DNA from 4 places in the Ralstonia sp. OTU4908 genome. Region 3 is predicted to be linked to each of the others. Evidence: predicted binding sites of a transcription regulator. Region 3 holds the regulator's gene; each other region holds the start of a gene.
The links. The regulator FNR, encoded in region 3, switches genes on or off when oxygen is low (the NO sensors DNR and NnrR bind a similar motif). The targets are predictions, from matches to a motif close to TTGATNNNNATCAA.
Positions count from the first base shown of each region.

Region 1: AAHM38_RS14725 (universal stress protein) is a predicted target of FNR. The motif match lies at 3,479-3,492, and genes of this name have one in related genera.
Region 2: AAHM38_RS22880 (PHA/PHB synthase family protein) is a predicted target of FNR. The motif match lies at 3,946-3,959, and genes of this name have one in related genera.
Region 4: AAHM38_RS14960 (phosphate transport regulator) is a predicted target of FNR. The motif match lies at 3,532-3,545, and genes of this name have one in related genera.

Region 1 is NZ_JASATD010000015.1:40,775-48,527, reverse strand. Features, by position in the region: gene AAHM38_RS14750 (BON domain-containing protein) at 1-314, opposite strand, end outside; gene AAHM38_RS14745 (TraR/DksA family transcriptional regulator) at 345-707, opposite strand; gene AAHM38_RS14740 (flavodoxin family protein) at 755-1,285, opposite strand; gene AAHM38_RS14735 (BON domain-containing protein) at 1,332-1,985, opposite strand; gene AAHM38_RS14730 (universal stress protein) at 2,019-2,858, opposite strand; gene AAHM38_RS14725 (universal stress protein) at 2,899-3,399, opposite strand; gene AAHM38_RS14720 (CBS domain-containing protein) at 3,686-4,153, shown strand; gene AAHM38_RS25690 (YgaP family membrane protein) at 4,072-4,368, shown strand; partial or broken gene AAHM38_RS14710 (MgtC/SapB family protein) at 4,468-5,595, opposite strand; gene AAHM38_RS14705 (zinc-dependent alcohol dehydrogenase family protein) at 5,749-6,759, shown strand; gene AAHM38_RS14700 (universal stress protein) at 6,840-7,295, shown strand; gene AAHM38_RS14695 (hypothetical protein) at 7,355-7,672, shown strand; gene AAHM38_RS14690 (class II glutamine amidotransferase) at 7,752-7,753, shown strand, end outside.
Region 2 is NZ_JASATD010000047.1:17,538-25,290, reverse strand. Features, by position in the region: gene AAHM38_RS22895 (acetate/propionate family kinase) at 1-11, opposite strand, end outside; gene AAHM38_RS22890 (bifunctional enoyl-CoA hydratase/phosphate acetyltransferase) at 8-1,453, opposite strand; gene AAHM38_RS22885 (hypothetical protein) at 1,463-1,969, opposite strand; gene AAHM38_RS22880 (PHA/PHB synthase family protein) at 2,133-3,881, opposite strand; gene AAHM38_RS22875 (hypothetical protein) at 4,409-4,594, shown strand; gene dbpA (ATP-dependent RNA helicase DbpA) at 4,609-6,006, shown strand; gene chrA (chromate efflux transporter) at 6,057-7,292, opposite strand; gene AAHM38_RS22860 (ethanolamine ammonia-lyase subunit EutB) at 7,417-7,753, shown strand, end outside.
Region 3 is NZ_JASATD010000002.1:6,189-13,941, reverse strand. Features, by position in the region: gene ccoP (cytochrome-c oxidase, cbb3-type subunit III) at 1-444, shown strand, start outside; gene ccoG (cytochrome c oxidase accessory protein CcoG) at 441-1,904, shown strand; gene AAHM38_RS01915 (FixH family protein) at 1,931-2,158, shown strand; gene AAHM38_RS01910 (hypothetical protein) at 2,155-2,409, shown strand; gene fnr (fumarate/nitrate reduction transcriptional regulator Fnr) at 2,431-3,159, opposite strand; gene AAHM38_RS01900 (sulfite exporter TauE/SafE family protein) at 3,339-4,082, shown strand; gene scpB (SMC-Scp complex subunit ScpB) at 4,571-5,404, shown strand; gene AAHM38_RS01890 (pseudouridine synthase) at 5,495-7,255, shown strand; gene rimP (ribosome maturation factor RimP) at 7,462-7,753, shown strand, end outside.
Region 4 is NZ_JASATD010000015.1:91,489-99,241, reverse strand. Features, by position in the region: gene fdhF (formate dehydrogenase subunit alpha) at 1-1,712, opposite strand, end outside; gene AAHM38_RS14965 (NADH-ubiquinone oxidoreductase-F iron-sulfur binding region domain-containing protein) at 1,700-2,863, opposite strand; gene AAHM38_RS14960 (phosphate transport regulator) at 3,642-5,609, shown strand; gene AAHM38_RS14955 (PEP/pyruvate-binding domain-containing protein) at 5,606-7,261, shown strand; gene AAHM38_RS25700 (HPF/RaiA family ribosome-associated protein) at 7,459-7,753, opposite strand, start outside.

The DNA.
Region 1 (7,753 bases), on a different contig from region 3:
TTTTCGACCAGCACCTCGATGCGGTTGGACGGCAGGGTAACCTGCCATTCAAGCGCGGCGCGGGCTGCTTGGGCAACGTCTGCGTCCGTGTGCGCTCCCGGCAAGCGGACTTCGATTTTCTGCACGACACCACGCACGCCTGCAACACGCTCGGCTGCATGCTCGGCAGCAAGCTTTTCCATGTAGCTGCGAACGTGGCCGGTCAGTGTCACCACGCCGTTGTCCACCTCCACACCAATCGCTGCGGCATCCACCGCAGGCTCCCAAAGCAGTTCGTCGTTGACGTCCTGCTTGATACCCAGATCGCTTTTCATACTTTGCTCCTGCTGGATAGAGTCGCCTTGCTATGCCCAGTGGCGCTCACACGCTGTTTGGCAAGGCAGACAGCGCATGGCCGTCGGCTGGGCTTGCAGGCGTAAAAACGGAATCGCTTCGCCACAATCGACGCAGATACCGTAGCTGTGCTGCTGCATCCGCTCGCGTGCAGCGTTCAGTTGCTCAAGCTCGCTTCGGTAACGGGCAAGCATCACGTCGTTCGTTTGGTCCCCTGCCTCTTCATCGGCAAGATCCGCGTTTTCAAACGGCGCTTCACGCGGCACCGGCGCAGTGGATGCGCCCAGCGCCGACAACTGGCGCCGCACGCGTGCTTCCTGTTCGTCGAGCAAGCTCCTCAGCCGTTTCCATTGCGCCTCGGTAAAGCGGCTCATGCCCCGTCTCCTTCAATGGATTCAACGTCCGAGCGGTAGGTTCGGCCTCAGGCTTCCGTTGGCGACAGCCAGGCCGGACGTTGCCTTGATTGCTCCCACCGGCCTGCAGTCTTCACCTGTTCGATAAAACCCGCGATCTCTTCCTGCGACAACCCGCTGAGCACGTCGCGCTGGAACAGCGCCAGCACCGGCGCCGGAATGGTGGCCGTGATGCGCATGATTTCTTCAACAGCACGGAATGCCCCGCGGGCCGCCATGACGCAAATCACGGACAGGTGCGTGGACCCCGGCAATTGGTCAGCCAGGAAGTCCCGCATGGGCGAAGCCAGGTGGCCCATCCAGATGGGCGCGATCACGATGACGTGTTCGACATCATCAAGCGGCGGACCTTCATAGCGATACTTGGCGCGCGCATGGAATACCGTTTCGAGGACGCAGCGCGCATCTCCCAGGAAGCCGGCGCGCGGATGCTCGTCCGTCACCTCGGCAAGCTGCCATCCGCTCTGCGCAGCCATCTGCTCGGCCACCTGACGTGCCGTTCCGGTGCGCGAGTAGTACACGATCAGCTTCTTTTCCATCTCGTACTCCAGGGATTTCGAAAGCAGTGGAAATGGCGGATTGCCTCTAGGAACCAACCCACATCTGGTCGACGACGGCGCGCACGCCTGGTGCATCCCATGCGGCCTCACGGGCGGCACGGCACTCGTTGAGGTTGCGCAGCGGACCGTACAAGGTCACCGTCCCGTCCGCCACGGAAACATTCAGGCGCGACGCGTCAACTGCAGCCAGGCGTTGCAGTGCCTTTGCAATGCGATCGCTCAGGTCCGCGGGGCCCGAGGCGGCGCGCAATGTCAGCGCATTGGCCACGGATTTCACGCCGCGCACTCTGCGCACCGTGTCCAGCGCCGCACGGCGCTGGAAGTCCTGGTCGACTTCACCGCGCAGCGTCACGGCGCCGCCCTCGACAGTGATCTGGACAGCATCCGGCGGCACCGATGCATTCCAATGCAACGCGCTGCTGATCGCCTGCGCAATCTCGCCATCCGGGCGCTCCATATCCGGCGGCATCCGCACATCCACATGGATGACGAGCGCGGTCACGCCGGCAACACGCCGGATCGCTTCTTCCGCGGCATGCTTGTCGGCGAACGTGTCGACGCCGCCGGAGAGCGTGACGACGCCATCCTTGGCCTGCACGGCAAAGCGACTGGCATCCACCGCCGGGTCCCATTGCAATTCTTCCTCGACATCGTGCTTGAGCTGGATATCGTTCTTCATCGTGATCTCCTCAGGTTCAATTGAGGTCGAGGCTCAGTGCGACATCAGCACCGGCACGGTCATCGTGTTCAGCAGGGTGCGCGTCACCCCGCCCAGTACGAGTTCGCGCAGGCGGCTGTGCCCGTAGGCCCCCATCACGATCAGATCGGCATTGAAGTCGGCCGCTCGCGAGAGCAGTAACTCACCCACGGCGGCATCGGAATCTGCGCAATCGGTCTCTTCCACCGTTGTATGAATACCGCGCGCATTCAGCGCACGCGCCACCTGACCCACCGTGGTTTCCTCGGCCCAGTGCTTTGGCTGCGTGCTTGTGATCTGCAGCACGTGCACATTGGTGCCCGTCATCATCGGCATGGCATCGTGCAGCGCACGGGCCGATTCGCGTCCGCCGCTCCAGGCCACCAGCACGCGCTGCGGCAATGCGGTGAAGTTGCCCGCATACGGCACAACCAGCACGGGTCGGCCCGACTCCAGGATCAGGGTCTCCACAAAGTCGCCGGCAATGAATTCATCCGGTTCATCGTGGTTCCGTTGCCCGACGACGAGAAGGTCGGTCTCACGCGCTTCACGAAGTACGAGAGCCACGGGGTCGCCTTCCACTGCTCGCCACTCCGTTTCCACCGCAAGCTTCTCCGTCGCCAGGCGAAAGCGCGCGTGCACCGCATCCCGGATGCTGTCGCGCCGGATGCGGTCTTCCTCCAGATAGTGCGCAGCGTTCTCCATCATGTAGAACCAGCTGAGGCTTGGCGCAAAGCTCGCATAGATGCCGACGAGTTTGGCGCCGTGCGCCTGGGCATACTGGGCCGCAAGGTCAAGGCGGTGCATGGCGCGTTCGCTGCGGTCCAGATGCACCATCACACTGGCATAGCTCATGGTCAGATCCCGAAGTCGTGTCAGAAGATGCGCTACCGGACTAGGCAATGACGGCGTTGCTCAGCGGTTCGGTAGGCGCGTGCGACGTTTCCGTCGGCTCCGCGCGGACGAGCAGCACCGGCAGTGTGCTCCGGCGCACAACGCTCTCGGCGACGCTGCCGAGGAACAACCGTTGGAAGCCGCGACGCCCGTGCGTGCCCAGCACCAGGGCTTGGGCGCCGACGTTGTGCGCCGCCTGTTCAATGGCAGTGCCGATATCGAAGGTGCCGATCGGGTCGTCGACCACGACGCTATGGACGTGCACACCTGCCTTTTCGGCCTTGGCACGCGCGTCGGCAACGATTTGATTGCCTTGTTTGACCAGGGCCTCGGTAAAGGCGCCGACATCGATATAGCCAACGTCGTACATCAGGTACGAGTTATCGATCACGTGGGCGATGACCAACTCCGAGCCGAGCTTTTGTGCAAGCTGGATTGCCTCGTCCAGCGCCCGCTCTGCCGTCGGACTGCCATCCACCGCTACCAGAATCCTGTCGTACATGATGTGCCTCCATCGAATCCGTCGTCATCCCCAATCGGGGTTGCTGAATTCCATGTTGGACCACCAAGCGGATCACCCCTTGATTTACATCAGCGTTTGGCTCGCTGCAGCCTCACGCAATGCCAATTGATCTGCCTCAAGAGCCAGCGCGCAACGCTCGATAGACTCGTCCGCAATCCGCTGCCCCCGGGGTGCAGTCATGGAAAGCGCATGGCACCTTGTGCGGGATCAACCTTTGACACCGGCCCGTTCTTATAGTGAAAACGTACGCGCATCGGAGTTCAGCATGAGGGTCGATGAAATTTGTTCCCACCGCATCGTTCACGTCCAGGCGACGGCGACGCTGCAGCAAGCCGCCCGGCTGATGCGGGACGAAAGCGCCCGGGCGCTGCTTGTCACGGAACACGCCGCTGGGGGTTCTCGAGTGGTGGGCATCGTGACAGACCGGGACATGGTGGTGCACGGCCTTGCCAGCCGCAGCGACTGCAGCCAGACCGCCGTATCGGAAGTCATGACGCGCGGCCTTCTGACCATCCACGATGACGCCGTGATCAGCGAAGCCTTGCGCTCGATGCTGAGCCACGGCCTGCACCGTCTGGCGGTGGTCGATCGTCAGCAACGGCTGGTGGGCATGCTCAGCCTGGACGACACCATCCGCGCAATGGGTGGCGAATGGACCTTACTGGCCGGCATTCTCGGTCGCGACAACGCTGGCCAGTCCCGCCAGCACGCGCCGTCCGATTTGATTCTCTAAGTGTTCACCCACCGTTCTTCAGGAGCGCTGTCATGTTTACCAATGTTGGAACCGCGGACCGCGCCGTCCGCATCCTGATCGGCATCGCCATGATCCTGCTGGCATTTTTTGGCAAGGCGCCAGCATGGGTTGGCTGGCTGGGGCTGATCCCTCTGGTGACCGGCCTGATCCGCATGTGCCCGCTCTATTGGGTGCTGGGCATTGGGCGGCATTGACCAGGCGACAAGCGCGAACACCGCCCAGCTGGACAGAAGCATGGTCAGCAGACCAGCGGTGACCTTACCGGCAAAAGCACGGCCTCCGCTGATGGCCACGACAATCTTCGAGAACGTGTTGGCTGTCAGCGCAAGCATCACCAGTGCGCCGGCCGTCGGCGTCTGCAACGTGTGGCTGGCAACCTGCGTTGCGATGGAAGCGGTCGCGGCATGGACATCGGCAAATGCCCCAAACACGGTGACAGCCACCACCGCCGCTGTCCCGAACCATGTGCGCGCGGCAGCTGCGGCAAGCAGCAAGGCAGCCGTCCACAACGCAAAGCCGATTGCGACGCGCCAGTTGATGGATGACACCGAACTCTCCGGCGCCTCCTGGAGCGGCTCGTTGGCGCGCCATATCCAGAGCGCCGACCATGCCACGGTCGCCACCATGCCCACCACCAGCGGAGCCGCCAGCACGCGCAACAAGTCGATGTTGATGGCAGCGATCAGCAACAGCATCTGCACCAGCGTGGCGACATTGGACAGCAGCGCCGCGGCAACCGCCCCATCAACGGGGCGATGGTCCCGCCGGACGCGTGCTGCCACGGCCGTGATCGTGGCCACGCTCGATGCAAACCCGCTGAACAAGCCCGCCAGCGGCAAGCCGATCCGCTCTCCAAACCATCGCGCAGCAAAATGGCCCGTGTTGCCTGTCAGCATGACAAGCAGCACAACCAGCCACAACGTGTGCGGGTTCCAGGCGTTCAGCGGCCCCAAGTTCCGGTCTGGAACCGCGGGCCAGATCAGCAATGCCGCGACGGCAAGGATCAGCAGATCGGCGAGTTCACGCTGGGTAATGACCGTGCGGGCAAACCGATGCAAACCCGCTTTGGCATAGAGCAGGACAAGTAGGACCGTGCCGAGGCCCGCCGTCATTTCGGGCTCGCTCACGGCATAGGCGCCTAACAGCGTGGTCGCGACCAGTGCGAATTCCGTCGTCACGCCAGGATCAACGTTGGCCGAATGGTGATAACCGACCGCCGCCAACACCGCGACCGTCAGCAGCACCGTGGGCACGGCAAACGGTATCGGCAGGCTTGCCGCGATGGCACCCGCCAGCGCCCCGATCGCAAACGTTCGCATGCCCGCTGGCAGCTCTGCGCTGTCGGCATGACTCCGCTCGCGCTCAAGGCCGATCGCCAGCCCCACGCCCAGGGCAACCGAGAAAGACAGCAGTGAAGGCATTCAGTGGAGTCGAATGGCTGTTGCGTTGACCTGTTCAGTATTACGCGCGGCAACGCTTTCCGATTGATCTGGCGCAGTCGATGGTCGACTGCCGGGCGGTCGTTCCACAGCACTGTTCCATACTGACCAGACACGCCAACCTCGGAGACAGCGATGCCTGAATCGATGCAGGCCATGGTGATGGAAGGTGCCGGAAAGCCATTGATCTGGCGTGATGTGCCTATGCCCACGCCTGGGCCCGGTGAGGTCCGGATCGCGGTGTCCGCGTGTGGCGTCTGCCGTACGGACCTCCATATCGTAGACGGTGAACTGACCACCCCAAAACCCTCCCTGATTCCCGGCCACGAAATCGTAGGCATCGTCGAGTCGTGCGGCAAAGGCGTGACGGCGCCCACCCCGGGCGAGCGCGTTGGCGTGCCGTGGCTCGGCTGGACGTGCGGCGTCTGCCCGTACTGCCTGCACGGGCGCGAAAACCTGTGCGACCGCCCTGCCTTCACCGGCTACACGCGCGATGGCGGCTATGCGCAATACGCGGTTTGCGACGCGCGGTACTGCCTGCCGATTCCCGCGCGGTACGACGACGCCCACGCCGCGCCGCTGCTCTGTGCGGGGCTGATCGGCTACCGCACGCTGCGCATGGCCGGCGATGCACGCAGGATCGGCATCTACGGCTTTGGCGCTGCGGCCCACCTCATCACGCAGATCGCCGTGGCGGAGCAGCGCGAGGTCTTCGCCTTCACCCGCACCGGTGACACTGCGGCTCAACAACTTGCGCTGGACACCGGTGCCATTTGGGCAGGCGCCAGCGATGCCTCCGCACCGGAACCGCTCGACGCCGCGTTGATCTTCGCGCCCATCGGCGCGCTCGTGCCGCAGGCGCTGCAGGCCGTGGTCAAGGGCGGCTCGGTGGTTTGCGGCGGCATTCACATGAGCGACATCCCGGCATTTCCGTACCGGTTGCTATGGGAAGAGCGCAAGCTTGTTTCCGTCGCAAACCTGACGAGGGCCGATGGACTCGCGCTCATGCGCATCGCTGCAGAAGTCCCGTTGCGGGTGCACGTCACGCCCTATCCGCTGCAAGACGCCAATACCGCCTTGGAAGACCTCCGCGCCGGACGCGTGGCGGGCGCTGCCGTCCTGCAGGTGCCGTCGAAAGACCTTTGACGCGCATCAACAGCTCACGCGCCACGCTGTCTACGCTGGTTACACGCGGTGCCCGACTGCGCAACGCCTTGGAGACCACCATGTACCAACGAATCCTGCTCGCCGTCGACGGCAGCCACGCGTCCTACCTCGCGCTGCACCAAGCCATTGTGGTCAGCAAGGCGACGGGCGCGGAAGTCGAAGCCCTCTTCGTTGCCGATAGCAGCGATATCACCTTCGACATGGTTGGATCTGACTCGATTGCTTACGCCAAGCAGGTCGCCGGCTACGGCCGTGACACGCTTGCCGAGGTATCGAAGAAGCTGGATGCCGCAGGCGTCAAACATTCGACCAAGCTGCTCGAGAACTCCATTGCGCCCGGGCAGATCTCCGCAACGATCGTCGCAGAAGCCAACGAGACCGCAACCGACCTGATCGTGCTCGGCACACATGGCCGGCGTGGGCTCAAGCATCTGGTGCTCGGCAGCGTGGCCGAAGGCGTGGTCCGCAAGACCAACAAGCCGGTATTGATGGTGCGTAGTGAGGTCGAGGAATAAAGAACACCCATTGAGCGCTGCCCTCGCGTGTGTGTTCGGGGGCACTCGGCTGCCATTCTGTGCACAACGACACGCGCAATCCGATCCGCCGGCTGGGTGAGGCCCTCAAACCGCTGACCGACCCCGCACCGCTGGCCATGGTGATGCGTTTTGACGACAGTATTGCCGTGCTGAACCTGCGGGCCCGGGCCCGAACCGAGCACTTCCGAGACACGCGCTGGACGCTCGCCCGGCAAGTCCGCACAGCCCGTGCGGGGGCCCGCTGCGCCGTGCCCGTGCGGATTCGCGAGCTGTATGTCGTGCGTGACGCCGGCCCAAAAACAGGTGACGGACGTGACCCTCAAGGCCGCGAAGCCGCCCGAACCATGGCCGGATGAGGGTCGGGATTTGCTTGTGCATTCACAAACGCATTGCATAGACTCACCTTTCAAGGAATCCCTTATAGGCAAACGCATCAT
Region 2 (7,753 bases), on a different contig from region 3:
CAATCGCTCATGGCGGCAAGTTGCGGTAGCGGTGGGCAAGCAACGTGGCAAGGGCGCACGACGCGATGCGCGATTCACGCGAGTCGGCACGGCTGGTCAACACAATGGGCACGCGGGCGCCGAGCACAATGCCTGCGCTTGCAGCCCCGCCCAGGTATTCCAACTGTTTGGCGAGCATGTTGCCGCTTTCCAGATCGGGCACCACCAGCACATCGGCCTGCCCTGCCACTTCCGAGACGAGGCCCTTGATGCGCGCGGCAGCGGCGGATACCGCGTTATCGAAAGCCAGTGGCCCGTCCAGCACACCACCCTCGATCTGGCCGCGGTCCGCCATCTTGCACAGTGCGGCCGCATCGAGCGTGGCCGGCATACGCGGGTTCACGGTCTCGACCGCCGCAAGGATCGCCACCCGAGGCCGTTCCACGCCAATCGCATGGGCCAGATCGATGGCGTTACGGACGATGTCCGCCTTTTGATCCAGGGTCGGCACGATGTTGATGGCGGCGTCCGTCACGATAAACGGCCGCGGATACGCGGGCGACTGCATCAGGAAACAATGGCTGATCCGGCGCTTGGTACGCAGCCCCGCTTCGTCGCGCACGACCGCTGCCATCAATTCATCGGTATGCAGGCTGCCCTTCATGAGCGCCTCTGCCCTGCCCTGCGTCACAAGCTCCACGGCGCGGGTGGCAGCAGCACAGCTGTGCGGCACGTCTTCAATCTCTATGCCACTGAGGTCAAGCCCGGCATCTGCGGCTACCCGCATCAGCTTGGCGTATGGCGCGACGAGGCAAGGCACGATCAGGCCTTCAGCGTGCGCGTCCATCACGGCTGTCAGGCTCAGCGCATCGCACGGGTGGACGATGGCCATGCGGACTGCACCAAGAGGTCGTACATGGTCGAGCAGCCGGTGCATACCATCACTGCCGGTGGTGATACGCACATCCGGCAGTGTGGTGCGCGGACGCTCGATCCGCTCGGTGGGCGCGATGACCTCGGCCTCGCCCGTGATGGCCACCGTGCCGCTGTCGTTTGTACACGTGCATGCCAGCGTGACCCGCTTGCTCGCATCCTCCTTGCTGACCACCGTCACCCGGATGGTTAACGTGTCGCCAACGCGTACCGGACCGAGAAATTGCAGCGTCTGCCCAAGGTAGATCGTTCCCGGCCCCGGCAAACGGGTCCCGAGCAGCGCGGAAATGAGCGCTCCGCCCAGCATGCCGTGCGCAATCACGCCATGAAAGCGCGTCGATGCGGCAAAGTCCGCGTCCAGGTGCTGCGGATTGACGTCTCCCGACAACACGGCAAAGAGCTGGACGTCCTCCGGTGTCAGGGTGCGCAGGATGGCTGCCGTGTCGCCAATCGCAATCTCGTCAAAGGTGCGATTGCGCACCACGTTCAGATCGCTGGCCGGCAGCAATGCGGGTAGAGCGGGCGGATGATCGGGGCCCATGCGTGTTCGTCAGGACGATTTGTGGAGTTGACCGTTGCCCTTTCGGGGGGCACGCGCAAGATGCGGCTGCACGGCTGTGGAGCGGAGGAGTGCATCGCCTGGCGCGCCCCACGCCGAGAGCATCCCCTGTAGCGCCGTGTGGACCGGCATGACATTGCCGGCCGTGCTTAGGGCCCGTACGGAAGCCTGCTGCCATTCCAGCATGACGCGCTGGTAATCGGCCACGAAGCGCGATTGGTTCGAGATGGCCGTCTGCAGCACGCCCTGCAGCACACCCATGGCACGCTGGCTGGTCTGCCAGAAGGCGTTGGGCAGCAATGTCGCAAACGCGCTCCAGTCCTCGACGCTTTGCAGATCGGCCAATGCAGACTCCGTGCGGGCAACGTCTGCGGCCAGCAGCTCGGCGCCGAGCTCACACCAGCGCTGTCGCGCTGCCTTGAGCAGACCCAACGTCTGCAGTCCGAATGCAATCTGCGCCTTTTGAAGCGCGAGAGGAACGTTGGCGGGCGTATCCATGTTGGCTCCTTAAGTCATCTAGCTGATGGTTTGGCGAAAGCGCGCCAATGATGCGAGAAACAGCACGGTGCCGATGAGGCAGATGGCCAGACATTGAGGCCACACCACCAGTCCCATCGACCAGACCTTGGACCAGATCCCCGCGTTGTTTCTCCACACGCATCTATTTCTCCAGCACGTAGGTGCCGGGCGCTTCGGCCAGTGGCGGCAATCCTGGAGCGCCCATGCTCGGCGGGTTAACCGCCGTGGAACCCGAAGCATGCGCAACCAGCCATGCATGCCACGCCGGCCACCACGAACCATCGGTGGCGGGCGCCGATGCCAGCCAGTCATCCGGCGCCGCCGATGTCTCGCCTGTGTGGCGTGTCTGCAACTGGAATCTTCGATGCGAGTTGGCGGGCGGGCTGACGATGCCGGCGTTATGACCGCCGCTGGTCAGCACGAACGTCAGCTCCGCCTCGGTCAGGTGATGCAGCTTGTAGACGGAGCGCCAAGGCGCCACGTGGTCGGTCAGCGTGCCGACCACGAAGATGGGCAAATCGATATCGTTGAGTACCACCGGCTTGCCGTTGACGGGATAGTGGCCCTCGCTCAGGTCGTCATTCAGGAACAGATGCCGCAGGTACTGGCTGTGCATGCGCGCGGGCATGCGCGTGGCATCGGCGTTCCAGGCCATCAGATCGTTCATGGGTGCGCGGTCCCCCAGCAGGTATTCGCCCACCAGGCGCGACCACAGCAAGTCGTATGAGCGCAGCATCTGGAAGGCCCCTGCCATCTGGCTGGCGCGCAGATAGCCGGTCTGCTCCATCTGTGCTTCGAGCAGACTGACCTGTGCTTCATCGATGAACAGGCCCAGTTCGCCCGGCTCGCAGAAGTCTGTCTGTGCGGCAAAGAGCGTCATGGACGCCAGCCGTGCATCGCCATCGCGTGCCATGGCAGCCGTGGCAATGGCCAACAATGTGCCCCCGAGGCAGTAGCCGGCGGCGTGAACGCGCTGGCCCGGCACGATGGCATTCACAGCATCGAGCGCGGCAAAGACACCAAGCTTGAGGTAGTCGTCCATGTCGAGGGCGCGATCTGCCTCGTCGGGGTTCTTCCAGGAGATGCAGAACACGGTATGGCCCTGCTCGACCAGATAGCGGATCAACGAGTTCTCCGGCGATAGATCCAGGATGTAGTACTTCATGATCCAGGCCGGCACGATCAGGATGGGCTCGGCCTGGACCTTGCCCGTAGCCGGTGCGTACTGGATCAACTCGATCAGGCGGTTGCGCAAGACCACCTTGCCGGGCGTGATGGCCACGTCACGGCCCACCACAAAGCGCTCGGTGCCGGCGGCGGGCGCTCCGCTCATGGAGCGCTCCAGATCATCGAGCGCATTGAGCGCGCCGCGTACTAGGTTAGTGCCGCGCTGCTCAAAGGTCTGACGCAGGACAATGGGATTGGTTGCCATTTGGTTGCCCGGCGACATCATGTCGAGCCATTGCCGCGCAGCAAAGGCAACCACGTCCTCATGATGCTTGGCGACACCCCACACGCCCCGCGTGGCCGCATCCCACCATTGCTCGGTCAACAGGAAGGACTGCTGCAGCACGTTGAACGGCCACAATCGCCACTCGTCAGCCGAGAAACGACGGTCGTGGGCCGGCGGCTGGACGCAAAGGCACACGTTCTGAGGGCCGGACCCCATGCAGTTCCGGATGTAGCCCTCGAGTTGTTGGGCCTGCGTCAGTGCCAAGCGGCACAGATCCAGCTGCTTGCCCGGCGAGACGGAAAGATGCAGCGCCCAATCGAGCAACGCCAGTTGCATGGATGCAAGCGACAGCGAGTTGGATGCGCGGGCAAGCGCAGCGTGAAATGGCAGGTCGATCAGATCTGCCGTCGGCGAAGACGGCACGGGGGCGGCGCGCATGGTCGGGGCATCAAACGATTGCCAAATGTGCAATCCATTAGATGCCAGCGGCTACGGCCCGGAGTTGATGCACCTCAAACCACGATAAGAGTGTGAACTCCAGGCGGCTTCAACGAAATGACATGCACGGCTGGCCGACGGTCGCCACAAAAGCTCGGCCCGCACGTTACGGACCTGAACGGGTGTGTTAGAGTCCGGCCGGGAAAACGCCGCGATCCGCCATTGCGACCAAGGATTCCCGCAGCACTCAACATTGCGCCCGCGAATCTGTTGCAACAACAGGATGCATTCGGCGCATAGCGCAGGCATCGCACGAGATTCGACGTCGCGCGGGAACGAACCCAACGAGACGCGATGTCATTTCCACCTCTCCGGCCAAAATAAGCAAAGGTGGCGCAATGTCTCCCGCATGGTGCGGCAAAGCCATTTGGGGTAGAGATATGCGTCCAGATTGACATTGGCGCACGCGCGCCCGGTCTACCTGCCTCGTCACCGAGGCACAACGACACCTCCATCTAGAGAAAACTGTGTTCACTTGCATCAACCAGAGCTGCGGCACGCAGTGGCAGCTTTCCGAGGTCGTCATTAAAGACGAGGGCCAAGGGCCGCTGTTCCGCTGTGCGCTATGCGGCGCACGCAACTATCTCAAACGCGTCGAAACCAAAGACGGCCGGGTCATCTACAAGCAAATCGAAGGCAAGCCGCTCAAGTGATCCAACGCAACGACATGACCATCGAACCGACCGCCACGCCTTTCAGCACCCTAGCGCTCGCCCCGGCTGTGCTCACGAACCTTGCGCAGCTCGGCTACACCGACATGACACCGATCCAGGCCGCAAGCCTGCCGATCGCGCTTGCCGGCCACGATCTGATCGCGCAGGCAAAAACGGGCAGCGGCAAAACCGCTGCGTTTGCGCTGGCCCTGCTCGCACGGCTCGACGCGCGCAGCTTCGACGTGCAGGCGATGGTGCTCTGCCCCACGCGCGAGCTTGCCGACCAAGTTGCGCAGGAAATCCGCCGCCTGGCGCGTGCCGAAGAAAACGTGAAGGTGCTGACGCTGTGCGGCGGCACACCGATGCGCCCGCAGGCGGCGAGCCTTGAACATGGCGCCCACGTCATCGTCGGTACGCCCGGGCGCATCATGGACCATCTGGAGCGCGGCAATCTCGGGCTCGGTGCACTGAAGACGCTGGTGCTGGACGAGGCCGACCGCATGCTCGACATGGGCTTCTTCGATGACATTGCGACGGTCGTGCGCCAATGCCCGGCCGACCGGCAAACGCTGCTGTTCTCGGCGACGTACCCGGAAGGTATTGCCAAGCTGAGCCAGCGGATTCTCCGCAACCCGAAGGAAGTGAAGCTCGAAGAGCGCCACGACGACAGCAAGATCCGCCAGCGCTTCTACGAGGTGACCGACAGCCAGCGGCTGCATGCGGTGGGGCAACTGCTCAGGCACTATCGACCGGTCAGCACGCTCGCGTTCTGCAACACGAAGCAGCAATGCCGAGACCTGCTCGACGTCTTGCGCGCGCAGGGCATCCACGCACTCGCGCTGCATGGCGAACTCGAACAGCGTGAACGCGACCAGGTGCTGATCCAGTTCGCGAACCGCAGTTGCTCGGTGCTGGTTGCGACCGACGTTGCCGCACGCGGGCTCGATATCGCGCAACTCGAAGCGGTGATCAACGTTGATGTGACGCCCGACCCCGAAGTGCACGTGCATCGAATTGGCCGCACAGGCCGCGCCGATGACAACGGCTGGGCGTTGAGCCTCGCCAGCATGGACGAGATGGGCCGCGTCGGCAATATCGAAGAAGCAATGGGCCGCGAGGTCGAATGGCACAAACTCGACGAGCTTGATACCGGCAACGATGCGCCGCTGCTGCCGCCCATGGAAACGCTGCAGATTCTGGGTGGGCGCAAGGAGAAGATCCGCCCCGGCGATGTGCTCGGCGCACTGACCGGGGATGCCGGCTTTCGCGGCGACCAGATCGGCAAGATCAACGTGACGGAATTCTCGACCTACGTCGCGGTCGAACGCGGCATCGCGCGCGAGGCGCTGCGCAAGCTCAATGCCGGCACGATGAAGGGCAAAAAGGTCAGGGTTCGGTTGATGGATGAATGACGCCCCTGCCCTGCGCAGCTACCGGTTGGCGCTCACAGGAAGCGCGCGATTCAACCCAACATGGCAGCGGCAACACCCGCCGCTGCACAGAACGCCACCACGATCAGCGGTGGCGTTTTCCATCGTGTCAGCAGCAGGAACGCAGTCACCGCGACGGCAACATCGCTCCATGACCGCACTGCGCTCGTCCAGACCGGCGTGTAAAGGGCGAACGCCAGCAATCCAACCACTGCGGCATTCACCCCCGCAAGCAACGCTGCCATGGACGGGCGCGCGCGCAATCCCTGCCAGTAAGGCAGCGCCGCGATGACCAACAGCAAGCCCGGCAGGAAAATGCCCACCGTAGCAAGGGCAGCCCCGGCCCAGTGATTGAGCCCCGGCCCGATCGTCCAACCGAGGAAAGCGGCGAAGGTGAAGAGCGGCCCCGGCACGGCCTGTGCGGCACCGTAGCCAGCCAAAAAATCGTTCGATGCCACCCAACCGGTCGCGACCGTCTGCTGCTCCAGCAACGGAAGCACGACGTGCCCGCCCCCAAAAACCAATGCACCAGAGCGATAGAACGCGTCGAATACCTTCGCGGGCATCCACGGATGAAGATCCGTCAGAACCGGAAGTCCGAACAGCAGCGCGCAGAACAACGACAGGCTGACGATGCTGGCCACGTGAGACACGCGGAATGCGGCCTCCTGCCCTGCCCTCTGGCTACCGCTGGCCGGACGGGATGTCCGGCACAACACCAGGCCCAGCGCGGCGCCAAGCGCAATCACGACAAGTTGCGCGTAGACGGTCGTCAACGCGCCAAGCACGGCGATGCTGAGTACCGCGATGCCTGCGCGCTGCCAGTCTGGACAGAGCTTGCGCGCCATGTCCCACACGGCCTGCGCCACCACAGCAACGGCAACCAGCTTCAAACCGTGGATCAGGCCCGCGCCAAACGGGCCGCCGAGGCTCGGCGCGAGCATCGCAAATGCCAGCAGCAACAAGACGGAAGGCAGCGTAAAGCCGCACCACGCCGCCAACCCGCCGCGCCAGCCGGCCCGGAGCAGGCCGACGGAAAACCCGACCTGGCTGCTGGCAGGCCCCGGCAGAAACTGGCACAGCCCGACCAGATCGGTGAATGTGGCGTCGTCCAGCCAGCGCCGACGCTCCACGAACTCGCGGCGGAAGTAGCCGATATGCGCGACAGGGCCGCCGAAGCTCGTGAGGCCCAGCTTGAGAAAGACCGCCAGCACTTCCATGGCAGAGCCCGCTTGATGTGTACGGGACGGTGTGGCGGAAGCGGTCATTGGCGCGGGATATCGACGTTTGAGAAACCCGTATTAGAACATTGCCGCCATGGCTTGGAAGGCAACTAAAGTGGCAGGATAGGCATCGCCGTCACCGCCATTGGACTCTGCCGGGTATCCCATCATGCACTTTGCCCACACCATTGGCGCACAGCGCCATGTGTTCAACGATCTCAAGACACTCCTGGCCAAAGCGAGCCCAGCGCGCTCCGGCGACTACCTGGCGGGCCTGGCCGCGGCCAGTGAGGGCGAACGCATGGCCGCACGGATGGCACTGGCGGATGTGCCGCTGTCGGTGTTTCTCAACGAAGCGCTGGTGCCCTATGAAGACGACGAGGTCACGCGCCTGATTCTTGATCGGCACGACGCGCAGGCCTTCGGCCCGATCGCCTCGCTCACGGTGGGGGAATTCCGCAACTGGCTGCTCCTGCATGAGACCGACAGCCAGACACTGGCAAGCG
Region 3 (7,753 bases):
AATCTGACCGACGGCGACTGGCTGTACGGCGGAGACCCCGAGACGATCCTGACCACCATCACCAAGGGGCGTCACGGCGTCATGCCGTCCCTGACGGCGGTCGTGGATGGCAATCAGGCAGTCAATGTGGCGAACTACGTGCGCTCGCTGTCGGGACTGTCGTATGACCCGATCAAGGCAGCGCGCGGCGAACCGACGTTCAAGTCGGTCTGTGCGGCTTGCCACATGGCAACCGGCAAGGGCAATCAGGCGCTGGGCGCGCCCAACCTGACCGACCGCGTCTGGCTATATGGCAGTTCGGAAGCGACCATCGTCGAGACCATCCTCAAGGGTCGTGACAACACGATGCCGGCACACGAGAACCTGCTCTCTCCGGAGAAGATTCGCATGCTGGCGGCCTATGTCTGGGGCCTGTCCAATAGCAACACGAGCCACGCGCAATGAGCGACAAAGAACCTGCCTGGCGCCCGATGACACCCGCCACCGCAGTGGCGGGTGTAGACGACGCGCCGACTGAGCAGATGCTCTATGAAGTCCGGCGCAAGATCTATCCGCGCGCCGTGACCGGTGCGTTTGCGCGTTGGCGCGTCTGGCTGGTGCTGGCGACGCAAGCCATCTTCTATGGCTTGCCGTGGTTACAGTGGAATGGTCGCCAAGCCGTGCTCTTTGATCTGGGCGCACGCAAGTTCTATCTGTTCGGCCTCGTACTTTGGCCGCAAGACGTGATTTATCTGACGGTACTGCTGGTGCTGTCGGCGTTGGGGCTGTTCCTGTTCACTGCGGTGGCGGGGCGGCTCTTTTGCGGTTATGCCTGTCCGCAGACGGTTTACACCGAAATCTTCATGTGGATCGAGCGGCATGTCGAAGGTGACCGCTTTGCCCGCATCCGCCTCGACGGTGAGCGTTGGAGCCTACGCAAATTCCGCCTCAAGGCTGCAAAGCACTCGGCCTGGATTCTCATTGCGCTATGGACGGGATTCACCTTCGTCGGCTTCTTCACGCCGATCCGCGATCTCGGCATGGAGACGTGGACGCTTTCCCTCGGGCCATGGCAAACGTTCTGGATGCTGTTCTACGCTTTTGCCACATGGGGCAACGCAGGCTTCATGCGCGAGCAGGTGTGTCGCTACATGTGCCCGTACGCGCGTTTCCAGAGCGTGATGGTCGACCCCGATACCTACGTCGTCACATACGACACGCAGCGCGGTGAACCGAGGGGCAGCCGCTCCCGCAATGCCGACTTCCAAGCGCAGGGCCTGGGCTCGTGCGTCGACTGCAGTATCTGTGTACAGGTGTGCCCGACCGGTATCGACATCCGCCAGGGGCTGCAATACGAATGCATTGGTTGCGGCGCCTGCATTGATGCCTGTGATCAGGTCATGGACAAGATGCGCTACCCGCGCGGTCTGATCCGCTATACGTCGGAACGCGCAATGCGCGATCGGCTCAGCCCGAAGGACGCCCGGCGACATCTGCTGCGCCCGCGCGTGCTGATCTATACCGGGATCATGCTTGTGCTCATCACCGGCTTCATCATGGCATTGGCCATGCGCCAGCCGCTCAAGGTTGATGTGATTCGTGATCGTGGTGCACTGGCGCGCGAAGTGGACGGGGGCAAGATCGAGAACGTTTACCGCCTGCAGTTGATGAACGCGTCCGAGCTCCCCATGCGCGTGACCATCACAGCAGAGGGCATGCCGGAACTGGATGTGCAGGGCGGTCGTGGCGAGTCGACCACACTGGAGCTGCCACCGGCGGCCAACCGACTGCTGCCAGTGCGCGTACGCCGGCCAGCCGATGATGCCGCCCCCGGCTCGCACAAAATCCGTTTCGTCATCCACGCAGACAGCGGTAGCGCCAGCCTCGTACTGCGCGAACCGTCTAGCTTCATCGTGCCGCGCTGATGCGGCATCCCCAACAGGAGGCAACGATGCACGCAACGCAATCTTCCGCGCAGGCCCGTCCGTGGTGGCGCGAGCCCTGGCCGTGGCTGCTCATGGCAGGGCCGTTTGTCGCCATGATCGGCTGCGGCGTCACCATCTGGCTGGCGATTTCGCATCCCGATGTCGCTATTCACGACAACGTCGTGCGCCACGGTTTGGTCGTTGAAAAGACGACCGTCACGCCGACACATGGTATTCACGCGGAGGCCCGATGAAGCGTCGACTGCTGATGTGGATTCTGTGGCCGGCATTTCTGTCGGCCGCGCTGGCTGAACTGGTGGTCTTTGCAGTGGTGGACCCCGCCGACCTGCGTTTCTTCGGCGAACAGATCACCGTGTCGGCCCAGGCGGTCTACACGGTATCGTTCTTTGTGTTCTGGTTGCTGTGCGGATTGTCGAGCGCGCTGACGCTGTACGTGTCGCCGGGCATCGGCAAACTGGAAGCGCATGAACACCCGCTCGTGTGAGCGGGCGCCATGGAAGGAGCTTCAAGCGGCTTGACCGCTCATGACCTGGCGCAGGCCGGCCAGGTCGATCAGTTTGACGTGGCGTTGGCGGATCTGGATGAGGCCCGCTTCGGCAAAGCGCGAGAACAGGCGGCTGACGGTTTCGAGCTTGAGACCCAGATAGCTGCCCAGCTCTTCGCGGCTCATGCGCAGCACAAACTCTGTTGACGAATATCCCCGCTGGGCCGAACGCTTCGAGAGGTTAAGCAGGAACGCTGCGAGACGCTCCTCCGCACGCATGGAACCCAGCGTGAGCAGCATCAGGTGATCCTGCGAAATTTCCTTGCTCATGATGCGCAGGAACTGATGCTGCAGCGAAGGCAGCCGGCGCGAAAGGTGTTGCAGCTCGTCGTAGCGCACCACGCAGACTTCGGTATCTTCGAGCGCGGTGGCATCCGACACATGGCGCATATCGCCAATGCCATCGAGCCCGACGATCTCACCCGGCAGGTGGAACCCCGTGATCTGGTGCCGACCGTCTTCCAGCGTCAGATGGGTTTTGAGCGTACCGAAACGAATGCCGTAAACCGCTTCGAGCGGCTCCCCCAGGGAATAGAGCGATTGCCCCTTCTTAATGCGGATGCGCTCGCTGACCAAATCGTCCATCTTGCGCACGTCGTCCGAGTTCATTCCCACCGGCAGGCAGATTTGCCCGAGTACACAGGTGGAGCAACGCGAGGCGTGGTCGGTGAGTGCGATTCGAGTGAGCACGGGCGGGGCGACTGAATTTCGGGAAAGTGAAATGAGTAATTCTTGTGATGCAGCTCAGCTTATTATAACGGCGACCTTCTTGTCCTCGGACATTTCCGATGCGGCAAAACGCGTCAATTACGCTTAGTTCGCAACAGCAAAACGAAAACCTTGGCCCATATCAAAAGAGCGTCAAAAAGATGAGTGCTGCAGCGCTTCTCAGCGTTTTTCTGATTGCATTGCTCGGCGGTGTGCATTGTCTGGCGATGTGCAGCGGGATCGCGCTCGCGGCCGAACGTGGAACTGTGGCGGTACGGGTCGTGTCGCGCCGCCGGCTATGGTTCGAGCAGGTCGTCATGCATGCCGGCCGGTTGACCACCTACGCGCTGCTTGGCGCAATCATGGGTGCGATGGGCGCGACCTTCTGGCGCCAGCAATGGCTGCCGATTCAACGCGGCTTGTTTGCCTTCGCCAGTGTATTGCTACTCGCCTATGGGACCATGCTGCTCGTGCGTTCCGCCGGAGATGCGTGGCGCAGTGTGTGGCTCGAGCGCTTGCTCGGCCGCGTCGCTGGCGGCCTGTCTCGGGGGGCTGCCACACTGGGCGGCACGCTGCAACGTCAGCCGCCGTTCCTACGCCGCTATATCACGGGTATGGCCTGGGGACTGGTGCCGTGCGGCATGGTCTACGGCGCATTGGCTATGGCGTTGCTGGCAGGCAACGCTGCCTCCGGGGCGGTGGTCATGCTCGCCTTTGGTGCGGGTACGCTGCCCAACCTGTTGATGATGTCTGGCTTCGCTGGGTGGCTGCGCGGCTTGTCGCGCCGCCGGTGGGCGCGTGGCGCGGCCGGCGTCGCCATCGCCGGGTTCGGCATATGGGGGCTGGTGCACGCGATCTGGCTGCCAGAGATGCTCAACGCACACGGATTCTGTCTGGTACTGTAGGCGTTTAAAGCACGCGTAAATTGCCATCCGACCTGGGATAGGAAGGCTAGATCATCTTCCCGGTTGCGGCGCCGCTGGAAATTGCCCTACAATCGCTAACAATTCGATTCGCCACCCGCGCAAATCAACAATCCCAAGCGCGGCGCCAAGCGATGCCCTCCAGCGGTAGTGTCACCCTGGACAGTCGATTCGGGTGGACTGCCATTCTTCTTGGTAGTCGTCCGGTGCAGTATCCGTCCACATGGCGGCGGAAGAAATTGCCCTTGTGGTGCCTGACCGGCACCGGATCAACTCGCTCCTCCGGCCCTTACTTTGCGGGCACAGCCACTGCGTTTCGGTGCAGGGTCCAATTGAATCGATTGGCCTTTGCGCTCCGGGCCCGGGCGGGCAACAGCAACCAGAAATGCCGCGTGCGTCGCGGCGGGACGACAAACCTCAAGCGTGACGGCAATTCGCCGCGCGCGAGCAATGACGAGCCGCTCAACCCGATGAATACCCAAGAGGCGAAGATCGTCCTCGAAACCGCGCTGATCTGCGCGCAGGACCCGTTGCGAGTCAATGACTTGCGCAAGCTATTCGACGAAGATGTTTCCGCAGACACCATCCGTGTGCTCCTCGAGGAGCTGCGCCAGGACTGGCTGAATCGCGGTGTCGAACTGGTTGCGCTGGCCTCCGGCTGGCGTCTGCAGAGCCGCCCCGAGATGCGTGTGTATCTCGACCGCCTGCATCCGGAAAAGCCGCCCAAGTACTCGCGCGCCGTGATGGAGACGCTTGCGATCATCGCTTACCGCCAGCCGGTCACGCGCGGCGATATTGAAGACATTCGCGGTGTTACGGTCAACACGCAGGTCATCAAGCAGATTGAAGACCGCGGCTGGATCGAAGTCATCGGTCATCGCGACGTGCCCGGCCGCCCTGCGCTGTATGCAACGACCAAGCAGTTTCTCGATGACCTTGGCTTGCGCTCGCTGGACGAGTTGCCGCCGCTCGAAGATGCCCGCGCCCAGGCGCAGGCGAGCCTGCTGGAGCAGGGCGCCATCGAATTCGAGGGCGGCGCAATTGCGGTGGAAGAACTGACAGCGCTGGTCAACGACGTGCCGGAAGGTGCAGAGGCTTCGGTGGCGGAAGCGGCCGGATCGCCGGTTGCCGAGGCTTCCGTTGAGGCGGCTGCTGAAACACTAGCGCAACCTGAGATGGCGCCGCGCGACGAGCCGGCCCTGGAAACCGAGCCTCAAGCGGTGAGTGCGGCCGAGGTTGCGTCAGGGCCAGAACACAAAACACCGGTCGAGCCGCCCGCGGCTGCCGCCAATGAACATTCGTAACGCCATGCCCGCCGCGCAGTCCGCGGATGGCTTGAACCCCTAGATTTGAAAGACGTTGTGAGCACCCAGCCAGACTCCATGGATACACGTATGCCGGCCGACGCCGACGCTCAGCCGCCGCGACAAGACGGCGGTGATGGGACTGAGGCCACCCCTCGCCGCAAGGGATTGCGCCGAGGCTTGCGCAACCTCGTGGCTTCGCGCCGCCAGCAGCAGGATGGTCGCCCTGAGGGCGAAGCCGCCGATGCGGGTGGTGCAGACGCCGGCCAGCCTGCGCAACCGCGCAAGCCGAAAGAGGCGGCTGGTGAGCCGGCGGTAGTTGCTGCAGAAGGTGCTGCGCCGGCCGAACAGGCGCCAGCAGAAAACCAGGGCGAGCGACGTGGCCCGCGCGGCCGTTTCGGCAAGAACCGCCGCCGCCCGGGCGAAGGTCAGCCGCTGGAGCGCGCCGAGCGCAACGACCGTGTGGAAGGCGCTGGCGGCAAGAACACCGGGGGTCGTGGCAAGTCGCAGAACCGCAACGGCAAACCGCAAGGCAAGGCAGGCGGCGCGAACCAGAATCGCGGGGGCAAGGGGCTGAAGGGAGGCAAGGGCTCTGAAGACGTCTTCCAATACGTGATTTCCGGGGCGTACGACTCAGAGGCTGACACCGGCGGTGCATCGCAGCCTCCCAAGGCGCGCGAACTGACCTCCGAAGACGACGCTCCCAAACTGCACAAAATCCTGGCTGATGCCGGGCTTGGCTCTCGCCGCGACATGGAAGACCTGATCCTGCAAGGGCGCGTCTCCGTGAATGGCCTGCCGGCTCATATCGGTCAACGCATTCTCGCGACCGACCAGGTGCGCGTGAACGGCAAGCTGATCCAGCGCAAGTTGCCGAACAAGCCGCCGCGCGTGCTGCTGTATCACAAGCCGTCGGGTGAAATCGTCAGCCAGTCCGATCCGGAAGGTCGTCCGACGGTGTTCGACGCGTTGCCGCGCATGAAGACCGGCAAGTGGGTCGCCGTCGGCCGCCTCGACTTCAATACCGAGGGCCTGCTGATTTTCACGACCTCCGGCGATATCGCCAACCGGTTTATGCACCCGCGCTATGGTGTTGAACGTGAATATGCGGTGCGTACGCTGGGCGAATTGGCTGAGACCGACCGCCAGAAGCTGCTGCACGGTATCCCGCTCCAGGACGGCGAGGCCAACTTCCTGCGCTGCGTCGACGGCGGCGGCGAGGGTGTCAACCACTGGTACCACGTGGCCCTGACCGAAGGCCGGAACCGTGAAGTCCGACGTATGTTCGAGGCGGTCAATCTGACCGTGTCGCGCCTGATCCGTACGCGCTATGGCAGCTTCGTGCTGCCGCGTGGCCTCAAGCGCGGCCGCTGGCAGGAGGTGTCGGCAGAGGACGTGCGTACGCTGATGGGCACGCTGGGCATGAAGGTGCCGACGGCGAGTTCTGGCGGCGGCCAAGATCGCCAGGGCAACCGTCGCCGTGGGCCCGCGCCGGTACTAATGGGCCCGATGTCGTCCGGTTTTGCTGGGGAAGCGAACTTCCAGTCACGCGGTATGGGCATCGAGAACGGGAATCGCGCGCAACCCGCGCAGCGCCGTCCGTCCAGCCCGCGTCAGCCGGATCCGATGCAGACGTCCATGGGCTACATCAATGTGGGAGGCCCAACCACGCTCACAGCGCGGACTCGTATGGGCGACCGTGCGAACGGCCGTGGCGGTGCGGGGACGGGTGGTGGCATGCGTGATGGCAATCGCATACCCGGCAACAAGCGCCCCGGAAAGAGCGCTGGCGGCATGCCGAACGGCAACAAGGCGCCACGCGGTGGTGGCAAACGCGGCGGTAAGCGTTAAAAATGCGGGCGTTGTGTGCGGCATTCGTCGCAACGCCCCATTTTGTGCCGGCTTTGGGGCAATTTTTGCGTTTTGCCTCGAAGCGTATTACAATGTGAGTCTAATCAAAAGTCATCCTGCAGAAGATGAGCGAATGATATGGGCGTTGCGCCCATTTTTTTTTGCTTCAGCAGGTTGGCCATACCGGGAAATTCTTCAGGAAAAACGTGCATCTGACTGATCTGATTGAGAAAACCCTCACCGCCATGGGGTATGAGCTGGTGGAAGTGGAGCGCGCGCCTGCCGGGCTGCTGCGCGTGTATATCGATCAGGCAGAGAACGGCGTCGTCATTGAAGATTGCGAAAAAGTGAGTCATCAACTCACGCGCGTGTTCGAAGTTGAAAACGTCAACTACGAACGGCTGGAAGTGTCGTCGCCTGGGCTGGACCGCCCGCTACGCACGCTCGCCGACTTCACGCGCTTCGCCGGCCTTGAGGCCAAGGTGACGCTGCGCTTGC
Region 4 (7,753 bases), on a different contig from region 3:
CCCCACACCTGTTCAAAGCGCGCGCCCGCCTGGCCAATTGACTGGGCGCCGGTGAGGGTAGCCGGGTCGCATCCCATCTGTGCTGCGCCCTGTACGTTGTTCTGCCCACGCAATGGATTGATGCCGCTGCCCGGCCGACCGAGATTGCCCGTCAGCAGCGCCAGGTTGATGAGTGCCATCACCGCTTCGCTGCCTTGCAGGTGTTCGGTTACGCCCAGGCCATGAAAACACATGGCGGGCTGCCCTTTGGCGTAGATTCCGGCGGCGGCACGAATGGCCGGAGCCGACACGCCACATCGTTCGGCAACGCTCTCGGGAGCGTAGTGCGCGACATGCGCAGCGAAGGTATCGAAGCCGATGACCCTCTCGGACAGAAACGTGCGATCAACCCACCCTTCCTCGATGATCGCGGCGGCCAACGCGTTGAACAGCAGCACGTTGCTGCCAGCGCGCACTGGCAGATGCACGTCGGCCAACGCCGCCAGTTCTGTACGGCGCGGGTCGATGACCACGAGCTGCGCTCCCCTCGACACGGCCTGCTTGATGCGCGCTCCGACGACCGGATGATTCTCGGTCGGGTTCGCGCCGCAGATCAGGAACGCGCTCGCATGCTCGATATCGTCGAAGGTGTTGGTGGCTGCGCCAATGCCAAGCATCGTCTTCAGCGCTTTCGCACTAGGGGTATGGCAAACGCGGGCGCAACAGTCGACGTTGTGCGTGCCCAGCACCACGCGGGCGAACTTCTGCGCCAGGTAATTCTCCTCATTGGTCGCCCGTGACGATCCGAGTACGCCAATGGCATCCGCCCCGTTTGTGGCGATGATGTCTTGTAGCCGTGACGCCGTGAAGCCAAGCGCCTCATTCCACCCCACCGCTTGCCACCTTCCATTACGCCGCAGCATCGGTTGGGTGACACGGTCTGGGGCGTGGTTGTACTCAAACGCATACCGCCCCTTGAGGCAGAGATGCCCGCGATTGACGGGGCTATCTGCAGGGCGCACCAGGACTATGCGGCCACCGGCCGTTCCGACTTCCATTTGGCAGCCGACTGCGCAGTATGCGCACGTCGTACGGGTCCAAGCCGTAGGCTTGACGCCGGACCGTTTGTCGAACAAGGCTCCGCTGGCACAACTGTCTACACAGGCGCCGCAACTGACGCACCCCGCCGTGAGCAACGTAGGCCCCTTGCCGATTGCAATGCGCGTCGTATCGTCGCGCCCGGTCGTCTCCCAGATGAATTGCCCTTGCACTTCCTCGCAGATGCGTACACAGCGGTCGCAATGGACACAGCGTTCCATGCCGACGCCAAGGTAGGGATGGCTGTCATCTTTAAAAAATCCGTCCTCGTGCTTGCCCCCGGGCGGCACACCGTATTCGGCCAGCAGACGGTGGAACGGGTGCTTCGGGTCTGCGGCATACGCCGTTCGCGGATAGCGCGCGGCGATGAGCTCCAGATTCGTGCGGCAGAGTGTGTCGAGCGCATGGCTGCGCGTCTGCACGACCATGCCTTCAGCCACTTCGGCTGTGCAACTCGCAACCGGCCGCCGTTGGCCTTCGACCTCCACGAGACACAGGCGGCACGCGCCAGAAGGCACCAGGCGTTTGTCGTGGCACACGTGCGGAACTGCCTTGCCCGCCGCCGACAGCGCGTCGATCAGCAAGGCGCCTTCCGCCACCTCCAACGGGCTGCCGTCGATCGTCAGTCGCACCATGCTTGCAGCTCCGACGGATAGTGGCGGCGCACAGACTGGACAAACTCGGCCAGCCCCCGGCCATGCCCGCAAAGGCTGGTCGCCGCCAATGCATCAATCAACCGGCGAAAACGGTCCGCATCAACTGGCAGACGGTTGGCCGCCGCATCCGCCATCGCTGCAAGAATGGGCGTACCAAGATGACAGGGCGTGCACTTGCCGCAGGACTCGCGAGCGCCGAAACGCAAGACCTGGGCAACGATGCGTGGGATGGACGTGTCGTCGGCAAACGCGATGACGCCGCCATGCCCCACGGCGCAATCGATGGCCTGCATCTCTTCGTAGCCGAGCCGGGTGTCGAGCAATGTCGGTGGAACGATGCCGGCCAACGGGCCACCGACCATCAGGCCATTCAGCCTGCCACGACGCAACCCTTGCCCGAGCTGCTCGACGACATCCGCCAGACTGATGCCGAACTCGACTTCATAAAGCCCAGGGCGACAAAACAGAGAATTCAAAGACAACAACTTGGTGCCTCGGCTGTTGGAGAAGCCGAGGGCGGCATACGCAGCGGCGCCATGGGTCACGATCCAGGGGATCGCGCACAAGGTCTCGACGTTGTGTACCAGCGTGGGGGCGCCAAACAGTCCGCGCTCGCTGATCTGCGGAGGCCTTGGCCGCACTTCCGGACGGCGGCCTTCCAGCGCGTTCAGCAGGGACGTCTCTTCTCCACAGATGTAGGCGCCCTGCCCCACGACCAGCTCGAGTTCGAGTGTCGGCCCGAGCCAGCCAGCCACACGCGCCTGTTCCAGTGCATGCGACATGACCCGCACCGCATCCGGGTACTCCTTGCGGATGTAGATGTAACCGCGTCGCGCGCCTACTGCGTGTGCGGCAATCGCAGTGGCCTCAATGAGGCGAAACGGATCGTCCTCCAGCAGGAACCGGTCAGAGAACGCGCCCGGGTCACCTTCGTCGGCATTCACGACCACATACTTGGTTTCGGCGCATGCGCTGGCAACGGCTTGCCATTTGGTGCCTGCGGGAAATGCGGCGCCGCCTCGCCCTCGCAATCGGGACGCCTCCACCATGTCCAGCAACGCTTGTGGCGCCATCCGTCGAGCTTTCTCAAGCGCTGCCCCGCCGCGGCGATAGGTCGGCAGATCGCGCACGCCACCGCGCAGCACGTTGCCTAACAACACGGTTTGGCTCGCATGCTCGCCCACGTGCGGTCGAACATCGTGCGCGCCGTCACTGGGTGCGTCATAGCATTTGCCAAGGCAGTAGAGCACCGGGGTCTGCGTGGCCGCGGTCTGCCAGCGGTCCGGTCTATCGGCGCGGGCGGCAAAACACGCCAACCCCGCGCAAGCGCACTCGCTGATCGCCGTGTGCTCAAGGTGATAAAAGCCGATTGGAGCTGGATGCCGTTGCCTGGGCATCGTCACGGTCTCGATGGCGCCTCGGTTCGTGGGCAACGTCGCCGCTAGGGTAGACACGACGTCGCTGCCGTCAGCCTGTTCTGCATCCCCACCCCGCTCATGCCGATGCAGGCGCCTGCGCAGGACGTCTCGTAAGACTGGCTTCATGTTCGTGGCCGCAACGGAAGGACAGAATCATTGTTCGCCAGCCGGGCGCGCGCAGCTTGATGCCGGTCAAGTCGCCGGTTGATATCGGCCGGGTACGGTGACACCGAAATGTTGGGTTCGCGCTTGCTGCCACATGTTCGCGCGAGGTCTGGCCGCGACGGCAATGAGGCACCCAGAGCGCCGTACACGCTCAGCCCTCCTCCGCCAAAAGTGATCCGGTGGCGCTATGCCGCGAAGATGTGCTGTGTGGGGGCTTGATCCGAGTCAACCCCTAACGCCATCGACTACCTAGACTTTCCACGTTTGTCCCAGCATTCCGTGGAACGGCGATCCGGCTGGCCACGTCTGCCGCTTGAGCATACCGATGCAAAAAGCCGAAGCCGTCGTTGCAATTGGTAAGCGCAGCTTGCTGCTGCCAGCATGGATCAAGGCCGCCCTCGCCGCCAATGATCGTCTCAAACTCTTCCTGAGCGTTGTGCAAGCCGCTGCTGCACACGCAGCGCACCCCGATCTGCAGATGCTAGATCTGGCACCAGAGATCGGTGTGGCCCAGAGCGATGCCGCCTGGCTGCGTGACATGCCCGCAACAGCAATCCAGGTGGACAGCGCGTTACGCCTGCCAAATCTGCCGCGTTTCGCCAAGCGGGCGGCGGAAGAACTTGGCGTGATGGCCCGTCCGGTGCTGGAAGCACATGACAACGCATTTCGCGAGCGCGTGCAGAACTGGCTTGCCTGGCTGGGCAAGATCGATGCAGGCGAGTTGACCAACGCACAACTACGCGCGTTGACCAGCGGTGTGACAGCCGGCGGCGAAGACAGCTTGCACCAGCTGATCATGGATCTGCACAGGCAGCTGGCAGAACTAGAGCGCTCCCTCGCAACCGAGGAGATCGACGGTGCCCACGTATGGCAGGTGCTTCCCGAAGATCGCGCCCGCATCGCGGCGTTCATGCGCGGGCTGAATCGGACCGCGCCGCTCAAGTTCGACCATACAGGTCTGGGGACTGCTGTGACGCGGGACGGGGACAAGCTCTTACTGCAAAACGACATTGGCGCGACCGATGTACACGTGCTGGTGGTTCAGGTGCAAGCAATGACCATCACGGTGAACTACGCAGACCTGCATCGCCAACGGTTCGAGTTCTTTCGCTCGATGCTCGAACCATTGGACGTGCATTGGGAGGGGCTCCAATCGAAACTCGATCCCGCGCTGAACGAGGGACAGCCTTTCATCTTCGGCACTGCCCGCCTCGAATGTGGTGACGAAGCGTCGCTCGACGACGCGCTGGAAGGTATCGGCTCCCGCATCGTGTTTCTGATCGACTGGAACCGCGCGCGCAAGCGCCTGCTGTCGTTTGTCGGAAAGGACGCCGCCGTGGGCATCCTGCAAGAGGCTGCACGTATCGACGCCGGCCACATGGCCTGGCTCAAATGTGGTGGCGAAGCGCTCATCCACGGCGCCATGCAAGCCGTCGGCGCGGGCGTCTTCCGCATCGGGGACCGTCTTGACACCGTGCTTGGTGCCGCCGACGCATGCCGTTTCCTGATCGATGTGTTGCGCCTGGCAAGTCAGGCCATGCTTAATGACCAACCTGTCGCGCAGTTGGCAGACCAGACACGCCTGTTGCTGATGCGTTCCGTGCGTCTGTACGGCAGCGAATTCGAACTGCTCGAAGAGCATGCCGCGTATTGCCACGCATTGGCCCAGTCCGTCAGCGACGCACTCGAACACGACGTCATGAATACGTCATGCATGCAACCAAATTCGGGGGCCGGTGCCAGTGCAACGCAGAGGCTAGCGGCTCGCGCCAAGTCGTGGGAGCGGGAAGCCGACGAGCTCGTGACACTCGCTCGGGAGAAGGCGCAGCGGCAGCCGCGTTGGGGGCGCTTTGCCCGCGTGATCGAATCTTCCGACGACATTGCCGATGCACTGGAAGAAGCCGCCTTTCTGATGAGCCTGATTGCCGACGGCCATCAGATCGGCTGGAACGACGTCATCCGCGACACGCTTTGCCGCCTGGCACGCACGGTCCAGGTCGCCACGCAGGAGCACATCAAGGCGCTGGCGATTGCGCGCGACCTCGCTGGCTGCAGCGACATGTCCGACAGTGATGCCTTTGTTGCGGCCACGTGGAATGTGCTGCGCGCGGAGCGCCAATGCGATGAGCTTCTGAGACAGGCCCGGCATTTGATGCTCGCCAGCATGAAGGATGCCGCCTCGTTGATGTTGGCCAACGATCTCGCGCAGGCTCTGGAACTGACATCCGACCGGCTGCTTGCCGCCAGCTATATGCTGCGTGACGCTGTGTTCAGCCAAGCCGAGCAGGTATGAATATGCCTTCGAGCCTGACATACGCCGAGTGGCCCGCTGATGTCTACCTGATCGGCTGCGGCCGCAAGCCGCCTGGGCTCGTACATGCTGACGCATCGCTGGAGAACATTGGGTGCAAGGCGTTCGGCCTGTTAGGGATGTCGCAGTTGGGGTTACCGGTTCCACCCGCGTTTGTGCTCGGCACGGGCTACAGCCGGAGCGACGCCATGCGGCAGCTTGCAACCGAACGCAAGGTATGGGCCCCGGGGTTGCAGCAAATCGAACTCGCCTCTGACAGGCGCTTTGGCGATACGCGTGCTCCGCTGTTGCTTGCGGTGCGCTCGGGAGCCGCTGTTTCCATGCCCGGGATGCTCGAAACCCTGCTCAATATCGGGCTATGCGATGCCACGCTGTCTGGCCTGCTCCGGCAGACTGGCAACCCCCGGCTGGTGTGGGACACCTATCGGCGCCTGGTGGCAAGCTATGGCGAAGTTGTCGAAGGAATCGCACCGCAAGTCTTCGAGGCTGAATACAGCATGGTGGCCGGAGCAGCGGATGAAGTCGAACAGCTCGACTTCGCACAATTGCGCGAACTGACCCGGCGCTCGTTGCGGGCCTATGCACAGGCCGCCGGCCGACCGTTCCCGCAAGACCCGGAGGCCCAGCTCGCAGGCGCCATCCAGGCGGTACTGGCCAGTTGGAACACGCAGAAGGCGCGCGCCTACCGGCACCAATATCAGATTGACGAGAACATCGGTACTGCCGCCACCGTCCAGGGCATGGTGTTCGGAAATGGCGGTGGGAACTCTGGTGCTGGCGTTGGATTCACGCGCAACCCTGCCACCGGCGAACCGGCCATCTGGGTGGACTTTCTCTTCAACGCACAGGGCGAAGACGTCGTGTCGGGCCGGCGACGCGTGCAAGGGCACACAGAACTGGCGCGGACCATGCCCCGCCTATGGGAAACACTGTGTGAGTTTGGGTCACGCATCGAGCGAGCCTTCGGCGACATGCAGGATTTTGAATTTACTGTGCAGGACGCACGCCTCTATCTGTTGCAGACGCGCAGCGGGAAACGTACCCCAGAAGCCGCCGTACGCATCGCGCTCGACCTTCTCGACGAAGGCATCATCGAGGCGGCAACCGCCCAGGAACGCACGGCGGGTATCGATCCGGCCGTGCTGGTACGTCACCGCGTTGCCTTTGGCGACGGCAACTCACCAGAGCCGTTGGCACATGCCGCGAGCGCATGCAGCGGAGTCGCAGCCGGCGAAATCGCCCTGGATGAGACCGCCGCGCGGGCACGGCAGGCGGCCGGAGCATCCGTCATCCTGGTGCGCAGCGATGCGCAGACGAGCGATCTGACGGCAATACAGGTAGCCTCCGGCCTGCTCACACAGCGTGGAGCGCGGACATCCCACGCGGCGGTGGTCGCGCGCCAACTCGGCAAGGTGTGCCTGATCGGCTGCGAAGCGCTGCGCGTGCACGAGTCCGCCCGCGCAATCTCATTGGGCGAAACCACCCTGCAGGAGGGCGATTCCTTGACCTTGGATGGCAACGACGGTTCCATCTATGCGGGCGAGTTCAGTGTGGTCGCGGAGCCATTGACCGATCTGCAGGCAAGACTCGCGCGACTACGCACGGGTGGCACGCGCGCTCAGTCGCACGACTAGCGCCCTTCTCCGACTCCGTCCACACGCGGTTCATGCCCGGCAAGCGCAGCAGCCGGAATCCGAAAGCTGCTCTAGGTGGCGCTCCAGCGCGCCTGGGTTGAGGACGGGCTCAGCTTGCGGAGGAGTTCCAACGTATCTCGTGAGGGCACGAGAAGCTTCGCATGATCGATAGACCGGATCTGTTACACATCCGATGGTCATGCAGCACATCGGCGTTTCAATCCCGCCGCTCTGACCATCTCATGCATGTCTCGAAGGGCATTGAGAAGCGCGACATACACGTCCACATCAGATGCCTGGTCTATTGCAAGCTCCTGCCCTTGCATCTCCACCTCGACGTGAACGAAATATGGGCCGCCACAAAGCGGCTCGGCTCTCTCGGAAGCCAGCCTCACGCTGCACCTTTCGATGCTGCATGGCAGACCATTGAGCTTGTTGAAAAATCGCCTCACGGCTTCTTTGATTGCATCTGAGGGGGGCAGGTGACGGAAC